One region of the Comamonas sp. GCA5 genome, then DNA from elsewhere that is predicted to be linked to it. Evidence: predicted binding sites of a transcription regulator. Region 1 holds the regulator's gene; each other region holds the start of a gene.
What was found. Region 1 encodes HrcA, which represses chaperone genes, less so after heat shock. Its sites were predicted from a motif close to TTAGCACTCNNNNNNNNNGAGTGCTAA; they were not measured.
Positions count from the first base shown of each region.

Region 2: rpoH (RNA polymerase sigma factor RpoH) is a predicted target of HrcA. The motif match lies at 2,866-2,892, and genes of this name have one in related genera.
Region 3: groES (co-chaperone GroES) is a predicted target of HrcA. The motif match lies at 707-733, and genes of this name have one in related genera.

Region 1 covers NZ_JAZHFR010000008.1:23,017-27,390, reverse strand. Annotated here, with positions in the region: partial or broken gene recN (DNA repair protein RecN) at 1-162, opposite strand, end outside; gene SJH88_RS03360 (NAD kinase) at 165-1,067, opposite strand; gene hrcA (heat-inducible transcriptional repressor HrcA) at 1,097-2,104, shown strand; tRNA gene SJH88_RS03350 (tRNA-Ile) at 2,364-2,442, shown strand; gene msrP (protein-methionine-sulfoxide reductase catalytic subunit MsrP) at 2,779-3,759, shown strand; gene SJH88_RS03340 (protein-methionine-sulfoxide reductase heme-binding subunit MsrQ) at 3,769-4,374, shown strand, end outside.
Region 2 covers NZ_JAZHFR010000020.1:16,576-20,949, forward strand. Annotated here, with positions in the region: gene SJH88_RS07120 (MetQ/NlpA family ABC transporter substrate-binding protein) at 1-210, shown strand, start outside; gene SJH88_RS07125 (MetQ/NlpA family ABC transporter substrate-binding protein) at 290-1,048, shown strand; gene SJH88_RS07130 (methionine ABC transporter ATP-binding protein) at 1,057-2,130, shown strand; gene SJH88_RS07135 (methionine ABC transporter permease) at 2,114-2,767, shown strand; gene rpoH (RNA polymerase sigma factor RpoH) at 2,923-3,867, shown strand; partial or broken gene SJH88_RS07145 (Bug family tripartite tricarboxylate transporter substrate binding protein) at 3,997-4,374, shown strand, end outside.
Region 3 covers NZ_JAZHFR010000029.1:11,961-16,334, forward strand. Annotated here, with positions in the region: gene SJH88_RS09140 (NnrS family protein) at 1-68, shown strand, start outside; gene SJH88_RS09145 (RrF2 family transcriptional regulator) at 70-519, shown strand; gene groES (co-chaperone GroES) at 828-1,118, shown strand; gene groL (chaperonin GroEL) at 1,221-2,864, shown strand; gene pgi (glucose-6-phosphate isomerase) at 3,132-4,374, opposite strand, start outside.

The DNA of each region.
Region 1 (4,374 bases):
GCCTGGGTCGGCGCGGCTGCCCAGCACCAGCTGCAAGGCGTCGATCAGGATCGATTTGCCGGCGCCGGTCTCGCCCGTCAGCACGGTGAATCCGGTGTGCAGATCCAGGTCGAGCTGCTGCACGATGACGAAGTCGCGCAGTGCAATCCGCTTGAGCGCCATGTTCAATAGCCCCCTTCGTTCCAGCCCAGCTTCTTGCGCAGCGTGGAAAAGTAGTTCCAGCCCACGGGGTGCAGAAAGTGCACGCTGTAGGCCGAGCGGCGCACGTAGATGCGGTCGCCGTGCAGCAGCGAGGCCAGCGACTGCATGTCGAAATTCGCGCTGACGTCGCGGCCACCGACCACTTCCATCATCACTTCCGTCTGGTCGGACAGCACGATGGGGCGGTTGGACAGGGTGTGCGGCGCGATGGGCGCCATCAGCCAGGCCGGGATGGAGGGGTGCATCAGCGGACCGCCGACGGACAGGGTGTAGGCCGTGGAGCCAGTGGGCGTGGCGACGATCAGGCCGTCGGCGCGCTGGTTGGACAGAAAGCGCCCATCGACTTCCACGCGCAACTCCACCATGCCCGAGGTGCCGCCGCGGTTGACCACCACGTCGTTCATGGCCAGGGCCTCGAACACGCACTGCTCGTTGCGCACCACGCGCGCATGCATCAGCGGGCGGGCATCCTCCTCGTACTGGCCGTGCAGCATGGGCTGCAACACATGCTGGTAGTCGTCTAGTGCAATGTCGGTGATGAAGCCCAGGCGCCCCTGGTTGATGCCGATCAGCGGAGTGCCGTACCGGGCCAGGTGGCGACCGATGCCCAGCATGGTGCCATCGCCCCCCACCACGATGCCCACGTCGCAATGCCGGCCCAGGCCATCCACATCCATGCTGGGCAGGCGCTGGTGCAGGCCGGTGTGTGCGGCGGTTTCTGCCTCCACGATGACTTCACAGCCCTGCGTCTGCAAAAAGTCGGCAATGTCCTGCAAGACCTCACGGGACTGGGCCGTGGAAGCGTCGGAGGCGGTAGAGGCTTGGTATTTCCCAACCAAGGCAACGTGGCGAAACTTGGACGTCATAAAGGAAATTACATCATTAAAATCTGTGCATGCTCGATGAACGTGCCAAGTTGTTGTTGAAAGCGCTGGTCGAGCGCTACATTGCCGACGGCCAGCCGGTGGGGTCGCGCACTTTGTCGCGCGCCTCGGGCCTGGAATTGTCGCCCGCGACCATCCGCAACGTGATGTCCGACCTGGAGGAGCTGGGCCTGATCGCCAGCCCCCACACCTCGGCCGGGCGCATTCCCACCGCCCGCGGCTACCGCCTGTTTGTGGACACCATGCTGACCGTGCAGCAAGGCAGCCTGGTGACGCCGGCCCTGGCGGCCGAGCAGCCCCAGAAGGTGATTGCGAATGCGGCGCAGCTGCTGTCCAACATGTCCCAGTTCGTGGGCGTGGTCATGGCGCCGCGCAGCAGCTCGGTGTTCAAGCACCTGGAGTTCGTGAAGCTGTCCGAACGGCGCGTGCTGGTCATCATCGTCTCGCCCCAGGGCGATGTGCAAAACCGTGTGATCTTCACGGATGCCGATTTCTCCTCGGCCCAACTGCTGGAAGCCTCCAATTTTCTGAACGCGCATTACGCCGGCCTGGACATCGAGCAGGTGCGCGAGCGCATCAAGCAGGAGGTGGAACAACTGCGCGGAGAGGTTGCCCACCTGATGCAGGCGGCCGTGAACATCAGCGCCGAGGCCATGAGTCCCGACCTCCAGGACCAGGTCATCATCTCCGGTGAGCGCAACCTGCTGTCCGTCAGCGACTTTTCCAGCGACATGGGCAACCTGCGCCGCGCCTTCGACCTGTTCGAGCAAAAGACCCAGTTGCTGCACCTGCTGGACTTCTCCAGCAAGGCCGAGGGGGTGCGCATCTACATCGGTGGTGAGAGCCAGGTGGTGCCGTTCGAGGAGCTGTCGGTCGTGAGTGCCCCCTACGAGGTCGATGGGCAGGTGGTGGGCACCCTGGGGGTGATCGGCCCGACGCGCATGCCCTACGACAAGATGATCCAGATTGTGGACATCACTTCCAAGCTGGTCAGCAATGCGCTGAGCCACCATCGCTAGCCGTTACAATGCGCAGGCTTTGCGGGCCCGACCATGGGTTGGCAAGCCCGGTTGGGGCGTTAGCTCAGTTGGTTGGAACATGGGACTCATAATTCTTCTACATCGTAGAGAAGCAAAAGTGAGTTGTGCTCAAGTTTCAAAGGGTTAGGCTGGTTAATTTCAGCCTGATTGGGTAGTTAAAACCGTTGTCTGGTTCATGTCTGGTCCAGAGAACGGCAGACCCGGAGATTGCTAGTTTGGCAGTTTTTGGTGAAGTTTCGGGCCTCTAGCTCATGCTTGGTTAGAGCAGCGGACTCATAATCCGTTGGTGCCGTGTTCGACTCACGGGAGGCCCACCAAATTGAATAAAAAAGCCAACCTCTTAGGCGGTTGGCTTTTTTATTTTGTCGTTGCATCGATCACCTGTATTTGCATTTCTAAGGGGTGATCTGTCGGATTGCGCAAATGCTGCCTAAAGTGATCGGAATACGTGGAGTTTTGTCTAGTTGACGGGCTGATGATTGCTGCCGCCCGGGGGCCGGGGGGCAATGCGTGTGTGGGCCTGGGGCCTGTGGGTTCGAGCGGGAGCCCCTGCTGCCCATGGTGCTTACGGCGGGGCGCGCGGGCGCTGCGGAACTTCGGCGCTACCGTGTGTTCTGAAGCAGGGCGTGTGAACCTGATCCAAGGATATGACTATGCTGATTCAGACTGGTGCTTCGGGCTTTATCCACCCGCATGGCAGCGAGATCACCCCGGAAGGCGTGTACCTGCGCCGGCGCGAATTGCTGCAGTGGGCCGCCCTGGGCGGTATGGGCGTGGCGTCGGGAGCCGCCTTTGCCAAGGCTGACACACCGGACGCTCTGGCGCCCTTGCGCGCGCTGCCCTCCAGCGTGCCGGGGGCGCTGGCCCTGGACAAGCAGACCCCGTTTGCCGATGCCTCCAGCTACAACAACTTCTATGAGTTCGGCCTGGACAAGGGGGACCCGGTGCGCAACGCGCAGGCCCTGCCCACCCGGCCGTGGACGGTGCGTGTGGAAGGGCTGGTCCAGCAGCCCAAGACCTTCGATCTGGATGCGCTGCGCAAGCTCAGCGCCCTGGAGGAACGCATCTACCGCCTGCGCTGCGTGGAAGGCTGGTCCATGGTGATTCCCTGGATCGGCTACTCGCTGTCCAAGCTGCTGGCCGAGGTGCAACCCCTGGGCAGCGCCAAGTATGTGGAGTTCGTCACGTTGGCCGATCCCAAGGTGATGCCGGGGCTGAGGCGCTCGGTGCTGGACTGGCCCTACACCGAGGGGCTGCGCATGGACGAGGCCATGCACCCGCTGACCCTGCTGACCCTTGGCATGTACGGCCACGAGCTGCCCAAGCAGAACGGGGCCCCGGTGCGCGTGGTGGTGCCCTGGAAGTACGGTTTCAAGAGCGCCAAAAGCATCGTCACCATCCGCCTGGTGGAGCGCGAGCCAGGCACCGCCTGGAACAAGGCAGCGCGCAACGAATATGGCTTTTATTCCAACGTCAACCCGGATGTGCCGCATCCGCGCTGGAGCCAGGCCACCGAGCGGCGCATTGGCGAGGGCGGCCTGTTTGCCCCCAAGCGCAAGACCCAGCTGTTCAACGGCTACGAGGCCCAGGTGGGGCAGCTGTATGCGGGCATGGACCTGCGCAAGAACTTCTGACGGGGCGCGATGTCGTTGTCACTGAAAGGCCTGCAGCGCGTGGCGCTGCATCTGCTGTGTCTGGTGCCTGCGCTGTGGCTGTTCTTTCTGGCGGTCACCGACGGTCTGGGGGCCAACCCGGCCGAGGCCTTGCTGCGCGACCTGGGCCTGTGGGCCCTGCGTTTCGTGTGCCTGGCGCTGGCCGTCACGCCGCTGCGCGTGTGGCTAGGCTGGAACCGGCTGGCGGCCTACCGGCGCATGCTGGGGCTGTATGCCTTCTTCTACGGCAGCCTGCACTGGCTGTGTTACCTGCTGCTGGACATGGGGCTGGACTGGGCGGCGGTGCTGGAGGACCTGGCCAAGCGGCCCTTTATCTTGGTGGGCACCCTCGCCTGGGGGATTTTGCTGGTGCTGGCCGTCACGTCCATCCCGCGGCTCATCCGACGCATGGGGGGCAAGCGCTGGCAGGCCCTGCACCGCGCGGTCTATGCGGCGGCGGCGCTGGCCGTGCTGCACTTCTGGTGGATGCGTGCCGGCAAGAACAACCTGGCCGAAGTGGGCGTCTACCTGGCCATCGTGGCCGCGCTGCTGCTGGCGCGCGTGTTGCACCGCTACACCAAGGGGCGGCGCATCGGC
Region 2 (4,374 bases), on a different contig from region 1:
AGCTTTGCCTACCAGGCGGGACTGATCGCCACCCGCGACGGCATTGCCGTGGAAAAGCGCGAGCGTAACCCCTATACCAACCTCATCGCCGTGCGCGCCAAGGACCAGGACGCCCCTTGGGCCAAGCAGCTCGTGGCCGCCTACCACTCCGAACCGGTGCGCCAGTTCATCCTGCAGAAATACCAGGGCTCGGTGATCCCCGCGTTCTGAGAGAGCCTTCCATGATCCATTTTTCCCGAACTTCGCGCCGCGGCGCCCTGGCCGCCCTGCTGGGCGCCGGCGCCACCACCTGGCTGCAGCTTCCTTCCGCCCAGGCGCCCAGCGCGTGCGCGTGGGCATCCGTGGCGGCATCGGTGAAGAGCTGTGGGCCGAAGTGGCCAAGGCCGCCAAGGCCAAGGGCCTGGATGTGCAACTGGTCGTGCTGGGCGGTGCCGTCAGCCCCAATGAGGCACTGAACAACGGCGACCTGGAGGCCAATGCCTTCCAGCACCTGCCCTTTCTGCAGGACCAAGTGCGCCAGCGCGGCTACCAGATCGTCTCCGCAGGCAACACCCTGATCGCCCCGATCGCCTTCTACTCCCACAAGCACAAGCGCCTGCAGGATCTGCCGGCCAAGGCACGCGTGGGCATCCCCAACGACCCCAGCAACCAGACCCGCGCCCTGGTTATCCTGCGCGACCAGGGGCTGATCCAGCTGCGCGACGGGTTCGACCCCTTCTCCGGCACCGCAGGGCTGGCCGACATCACCGCCAACCCGCGCCAGCTGCAGCTGGTGGAAGCCGCCTCCAACGTGCTGGCCCGCTCGGTGCCCGATCTGGATGCCACCGCCGTCATCAACACCTTTGCCTACCAGGTCGGCCTGATCGCCACCCGCGACGGCATCGCCGTGGAAAAGCGCGAGCACAACCCCTACGTCAACATCATTGCCGTGCGCAGCAAGGACCAGGACGCGCCCTGGGTCAAGGCCCTGGTGGCGTCCTTCCAGACCGAGGCCATCCGCCGCTTCATCGAAACCAAGTACGAAGGCACGCTGATTCCGGCGTTCTGAGCGACTGCATGACCACCCTCCCTCCTCCGGTGCAGCTGGCACCGCACATCGTGTTCGACGGCGTGGGCAAGTCCTACGCCGGCCGCAGCAGCCAGGTCCAGGCGCTGTCGGGCGTGAACTTTGACATCCACCATGGCGAGGTATTCGGCATCATCGGCCGCAGCGGCGCCGGCAAATCGACGCTGCTGCGCACCATCAATGCGCTCGAGACCCCATCCGAAGGCCGGGTCCAGATCCATGGCGTGGACCCGGCGCAGCTGGACGAAAACGCCCTGGTCGCGCTGCGCCGGCGCATCGGCATGATCTTCCAGCACTTCAACCTGCTGTCCGCCAAGACCGTGCGCGAAAACGTGGCCCTGCCGCTGCGTGTGGCCGGCGAACGCCCGGCCATCATCAAGGCCCGGGTGGACGAGCTGCTGGCCCTGGTCGGCCTGTCGGACAAGGGCCATGCCTACCCGGCCCAGCTCTCCGGCGGCCAGAAACAGCGCGTCGGCATTGCCCGCGCCCTGGTGCACGGGCCCGAAGTGCTGCTGTGCGACGAAGCCACCAGCGCGCTGGACCCGGAAACCACGCAGTCCATCCTGTCCCTGCTGCGCGACATCAACCGCCAGCTGCACCTGACGGTGGTGCTGATCACCCACGACATGGCCGTGATCCGCGCCATCTGCGACCGCGTGCTGGTGCTGGACCAGGGCCAGGTGCAGGAAATCGGCGAGGTCTGGCGCGTCTTCGGTGCACCGCAGTCTGCCGCCACCCAGGCGCTGCTGCAACCATTGCAGCAAGGCCTGCCGCCCGACCTGGCCCGCCAGCTGCTGCCCCAGCCCTCCAGCAGCGCCGACCGCGCCGTGCTCAGCCTGCGCTTTGCTGGCGCCCAGCGCCCCCAGGGCCTGCCGCTGCAGGCCCTGGTCGCACTGGGCAGCCAGGCCACCTTGCTGCATGGCGGGCTGGACCGGTTGCGCGGCCATTCTCTGGGTCAGTTGCTGGTGTCCACACCAGCCACCGGCCTGCCTTCCCTCGATGCACTGCGCCACTCCACCGGCGCCGACCACCTGGAGTTGCTGGGCTATGTCCGCGCCGATTGACAGATACCTGCAGGCTTTTGCCGAAACCCTGTTGATGGTGGGTATCTCCTCGCTGATCGCCATCAGCCTGGGGCTGCTACTCGCCATCGTGCTCACCATAACCGGCCCGCGCGGTCTGTACACCCGGCCGCGCTTTTACAAAGGGCTGTCGGTAACGGTGAACATCTTTCGCGCCATTCCCTTCATCATCCTGCTGGTGGCCTTGCTGCCTGTCACCCGCAGCATCGTCGGCACCACCTTGGGCACCTGGGCGGCCGTGGTGCCGCTGTCGGTCAATCTGATCCCCTTCTATGCCCGCATCGCCCAGGTCAGCCTGAACGATGTGGATCCGGGCCTGGTGGAAGCCGCACGCGCCATGGGCTGCAAGCGCTGGCACATCGTGCGCCATGTGCTGCTGCCCGAAGCCCTGCCCGGCATCATCGGCGGCATGACGGTGAGCGTGATCGCCATGGTCAACGCCTCGGCCATGGCCGGTGCCGTGGGCGCTGGTGGCCTGGGCGACCTGGCCATCCGCTACGGCTACGAACGCTATGAAACCCTGGTGATGTTCGAAGTCATCGTGATCCTGGTGGCGCTGGTGTCCATCGTGCAGTTCGCCGGCGAGTTCCTGTCGCGGCGCGTCAACCACCGGCACTGATCCAGCATACCGGCAGGGCCGCATGCCTTGGCCTCCACATCCGTGCGGCTACTCTGCCTGCTATTTCCCGCTGCCGCCAAAGCTTGGGAACTTATGACTTAGCACTCAATCACAGAGAGTGCTAACATGAAGCAATGGATGAAAGGATGACTGCAATGACCTATACCACCGGCACCGTTGCGGCTTCGGCCTTGGCACCTGCAAATCCTTGGGCCTTGGTGCCACCTCTGGGCAATCTGGATGCCTACATCACGGCCGTGAACCGGCTGCCCATGCTCACCCAAGAGGAAGAGCAGGACTACGCCCGCAAGCTCAAAGAACACAACGACCTGGATGCCGCCGGGCGCCTGATCATGTCCCACCTGCGTCTGGTGGTCTCCATCTCGCGCCAGTATCTGGGCTATGGCCTGCCCCAAGGCGACCTGATCCAGGAAGGCAACGTCGGCTTGATGAAAGCCGTCAAGCGCTTTGACCCCGCACAGAATGTGCGCCTGGTCAGCTATGCCATGCACTGGATCAAGGCAGAGATCCACGAATACATTCTGAAGAACTGGCGCATGGTCAAGGTGGCCACCACCAAGGCACAGCGCAAGCTGTTCTTCAACCTGCGCTCCATGAAGCAAGGCATGCAGGCCGATGCCGCCCTGGACGACGAACTGACCCTGCGCGATACGCTGACCGAGCAGCAGATCGACGCCATGGCCGCCAAACTGAACGTCAAGCGTGAAGAGGTCATGGAGATGGAAACACGCCTGGCCGGTGGTGACGTCTTGCTGGACCCTTCGCCCAGCGATGATGGCGAGCATGCCTTCGGCCCGATTGCCTACCTGTCCGACGCTGCGCACGAACCCACGCAGATGATCGAGTCGCGCCAGCGCGATGTGCTGGCCACCGACGGCATCGCCCAGGCGCTGGACAGCCTGGATGCCCGCAGCCGCCGTATCGTGGAAGAACGCTGGCTGAAGGTCAACGACGATGGCTCCGGGGGTATGACCCTGCACGAACTGGCCGCCGAGTACGGCGTGAGCGCCGAGCGCATTCGCCAGATCGAGGTAGCGGCCATGAAAAAGATGAAAAAAGCGCTGACTGAGTTTGCCTGAATGTGCTGCTGCACCATCTGGCCTACACCGGCCAGATGACAGCCCCACCAAGCCCGGATAATTTCCGGGTTTTGTTTTTTCCACCCAAGCCCATAGATTTCTCGCAGCTTCTCCGCATCCATCGCCACCATGAACTTTCTCCGCCCCTTCACCCGACGTTCTGTCCTGGCTGCAGGCACCGCATTGGTAGCAGCCGCCAGCACCCATCTGGCCTTTGCTGCCGACTGGCCATCCAAGCCCGTGCGCATCGTGGTGGGCTTCCCGGGGGGCTCCTCGCCGGACCTGACCGCCCGCACCTTTGCCGATCCTCTGTCCAAGCTGCTGGGGCAACCCGTCATCGTGGAAAACAAGGTGGGCGCAGGTGGCAACATTGGTGCCGCCGAAGTGGCCCGCGCCAAGGACGACCACACCATCGGCCTGATGATCAACGGCAACATGACGATTGCCAAAATCCTCAACCCTGCGGCCCCCTACGACCCGCTCAAGGATCTGGCTCCACTCTCGCTC
Region 3 (4,374 bases), on a different contig from region 1:
TGCTGGTGCGCCCACGTGCTGACCAGCGCCCCGGAAAACCCGTCCCCCTCCAACGCCGGCCTCACTAAGATGCGCCTGACCACACTCACCGACTATGCGCTGCGGGTCCTGATCTACACCGGCGCCCACAGCGAGCGCCTGTGCACCATCAGCGAAATTGCCAAAGCCTTCGATATCTCGCAGGCCCACTTGATGAAAGTGTCCCAATTGCTGGCGCAACAAGGGTGGATCACCACCGTGCGCGGGAAAAACGGCGGGTTGCACCTGAGCAAATCCCCCCAGGAAATCCCGCTGGGGGCGGTGGTGCGCAGCATTGAACCCGACTTCAACCTCGTCGAATGCCTGGGGCCCAACAACCACTGCCGGCTGACCGGCGGCTGTGCGCTGACCTGCATCCTGAATGGGGCACTGAAGGCGTTTTGGCAGCACCTGGATTGCTACACGCTGGCCGATGTGATCGCCCGCCCCGGCTTGCCGGTCCTGGCGCAGTGGACCCAGCCCATCGCCATCAGCCGTTGACGCGCAGCGCTCAGAGACATCGGCCCGAGTCAAGGGATGTTCAGCGCAAAATTCTCAAGCCGTTGTTTTGTAAAGAATTTTATTGACAGCCAACCTCGCCATCGGGTCCGGCGCCACTCTACACAGAGATTGCATAGCGCCAGCGTGGAACACCCTCCCCTTGAAATCCAAAATTTTTCCCTTATTATTAGCACTCGATGGGGTTGAGTGCTAACAGCACCGTTCCACAGCTTTTTCAAGCCACTGTGTCCATTTGCGACAGCGTGGCGGACCTCTTCAACCTTGTTGATTGATACCTAGGAGATGTTATGAACCTGCGTCCTCTGCACGACCGCGTGATCGTCAAGCGCCTGGAAAACGAAACCAAGACCGCTTCGGGCATCTTTATCCCTGACAACGCCGCCGAAAAGCCTGACCAAGGCGAAGTGCTGGCCGTCGGCCCCGGCAAGCGCAATGACAAGGGCGAGCACATCGCTCTGAACGTGAAGGTGGGCGACCGCGTGCTGTTCGGCAAGTACTCCGGCCAGACCGTGAAGGTTGACGGCAACGAGCTGCTGGTGATGAAAGAAGACGACCTGTTTGCGGTCGTTGAAAAGTAAATCGCAGCGCGATCCTCTTCAGAACTTTGAAATTTCATAGCTGTTAGCGCTTGATGCACAAGGGCTAGCAGCCAATTTGAACCAGATTTGTAGGAGCCAAAAATGGCAGCTAAAGACGTAGTATTTGGTGGCGAAGCACGTGCTCGCATGGTGGAAGGCGTGAACATCCTGGCCAACGCGGTCAAGGTGACACTGGGCCCCAAGGGCCGCAACGTGGTGCTGGAGCGCTCCTTCGGCGCCCCCACCGTGACCAAGGACGGTGTGTCCGTGGCCAAGGAAGTGGAACTGAAGGACAAGCTGCAGAACATGGGCGCCCAGCTCGTGAAGGAAGTGGCTTCCAAGACCAACGACATCGCCGGTGACGGCACCACCACCGCCACCGTGCTGGCCCAAGCCATCGTGCGCGAAGGCTCCAAGTACGTGGCCGCCGGTCTGAACCCCATGGACCTGAAGCGCGGTATCGACAAGGCTGTCGCCGCCCTGGTGGAAGAGCTGAAGAAGCAATCCAAGGCCACCACCACCTCCAAGGAAATCGCCCAAGTCGGCACCATTTCCGCCAACTCTGACTCCGACGTGGGCGAAATCATTGCCCAGGCCATGGACAAGGTCGGCAAGGAAGGCGTGATCACCGTGGAAGAAGGCAAGAGCCTGGCCAACGAACTGGATGTCGTGGAAGGCATGCAATTCGACCGCGGCTACCTGTCGCCCTACTTCATCAACAACCCCGAAAAGCAAGCCGCGATTCTGGACAACCCCTTCGTGCTGCTGTTCGACAAGAAGATCAGCAACATCCGTGACCTGCTGCCCACGCTGGAGCAAGTCGCCAAGGCCGGCCGTCCCCTGCTGATCATTGCCGAAGACGTCGAAGGCGAAGCCCTGGCGACCCTGGTGGTGAACACCATCCGTGGCGTGCTGAAGGTTGTGGCCGTGAAGGCCCCTGGCTTCGGCGACCGCCGCAAGGCCATGCTGGAAGACATCGCCATCCTGACCGGCGGCAAGGTCATCGCTGAAGAAGTGGGCCTGACCCTGGACAAGGTGACCCTGGAAGACCTGGGCCAGGCTGCCCGCGTGGAAATCGGCAAGGAAAACACCACCATCATCGACGGTGCTGGCCAGGCTGACGAAATCGAAGCCCGCGTGAAGCAAATCCGCATCCAGATCGAAGAAGCCACGTCCGACTACGACCGCGAAAAGCTGCAAGAACGCGTGGCCAAGCTGGCCGGCGGTGTGGCCGTGATCAAGGTGGGCGCTGCCACCGAAGTCGAAATGAAGGAAAAGAAGGCCCGCGTGGAAGACGCGCTGCACGCTACCCGCGCTGCTGTGGAAGAAGGCATCGTGGCCGGTGGTGGCGTGGCCCTGCTGCGCGCCAAGCAAGCCGTGGGCGCCCTGGCCACCGGTAACGTGGAGCAAGACGCCGGTATCAAGCTGGTGCTGGCTGCCGTCGAAGCGCCTCTGCGTGAAATCGTGGCCAACGCCGGTGGCGAGCCTTCGGTGGTGGTGAACGAAGTGTTGAAGGGCCAAGGCAACTTCGGCTTCAACGCTGCCAACGACACCTACGGCGACATGCTGGAAATGGGCATCCTGGACCCCACCAAGGTGACCCGCACTGCCCTGCAGAACGCCGCGTCCGTGGCTTCCCTGCTGCTGACCACCGAGTGCATGATTGCCGAAGCCCCCAAGGCTGAAGGCGCACCCGCCATGCCCGACATGGGCGGCATGGGTGGCATGGGCGGCATGGGCATGTAATTGCCCGGCAGCCGACCCCAGCCTCATACCGCTGGGGTTGCATACAAAAAAGGCCGCTTGCGCGGCCTTTTTTATGCCTTGAAATTTTGAGCCAAATGACCTTCTAGCGATTATTCAGCAAGCGCTGGGCGCTCTGCTTTTAGCACGCCAGCACAGCCCGATCACCCACAGCAAGGCTGGCAACACAAGGCGTGGCACCGCAGGCCGTCCACGAGGGCCGCCCAGGCGCAACAACGTCGCACCGAGGCCGGTGTGTGCTGCGCTTCATTAATCGCCATGCGTGGGCGATTCAGCCAACCGCTGCATCAGCGCCAAGGTGGAGGGGTCCACCTCCGCCCAGTCGTCGCTTTGCTGGCGGGCGCGCAGCTCCTGCGCCAGCTTTTTCCCCAGCTCCACCCCCCACTGGTCAAAGCTGTTGATGCCCCAGACCGCACCCGCCACAAACACACGGTGCTCGTACAGCGCAATCAAGGCCCCCAGCGATGCGGGGTCCAGCGCCTGCAGCAGCAAGAAGGTGCTGGGGCGGTTGCCCGGGCAGTCGCGCTCCGCCCCTTCGCCCTGGCGCCCCAGCATCAGGGCCTGGGCCTGGGCAATCGCGTTGATCACCAGGCTTTGGTGGTGGGCCCCCAGGTACTTGCCACCATCGCGCAAGGCGATGAACTCCACCGGGATCGTGTCCTGGCCCTGGTGCAGCATCTGGAAGAAGGCGTGCTGGCCGTTGGTGCCGGGCTCGCCCCAGACCACAGGGGCCGTGGGCACCTCCAGCACCTGGCCATCGCGCGTGATGCGCTTGCCATTGCTTTCCATCTCCAGCTGCTGCAGGTAGGCCGTCAAGCGGCGCAAGCCATGGCTGTAGGGGGCAATGCAGCGGCTGCCGAAGCCCAGGAAATCGCGGTTCCACACATCCAGCAAACCCAGGCGCATCGGCAGATTGACCGCCGGGGCAGCGCTGAAGAAATGGGCATCCATGGCGTGTGCGCCCTGCAGCAGCTGGCGGAACTGCGCCGCGCCGATGGCCATCGCAATCGGCAGTCCAATTGCCGACCACAGCGAAAAGCGCCCGCCCACCCAGTCCCAGAAGCCCAGCGTGCGGCTGATGCCGAACTCGGCCGCGGCCTGGACATTCGTCGTCAGCGCCACAAAGTGGCGGTCGATGCTGCAGGCGGCATCCGCATCGGCACTGCCGCCATGCGCCAGAAACCATGCCCGCGCGGAATGCGCGTTCAGCATGGTTTCGGCCGTGGTAAAGGATTTGGACGCGATCAGGAACAGCGTGCTCTCGGGCCGGACACGGCGCAGCACATGGCCCAGTTCATGGCCGTCGACGTTCGAGACAAAGTGGAACTGGGTGCCGGCATCGACCCAGTCCTCCAGCGCTTGCACCACCACTTCCGGGCCCAAGTGCGAGCCACCGATCCCGATGTTGACGACGTCGGTGATGCGCGCATCGGCCCGCACCTGCTCGGCCAGGTCCAGCATGGCCTCCAGGGTCTGGTGCACCTGCGCCAGG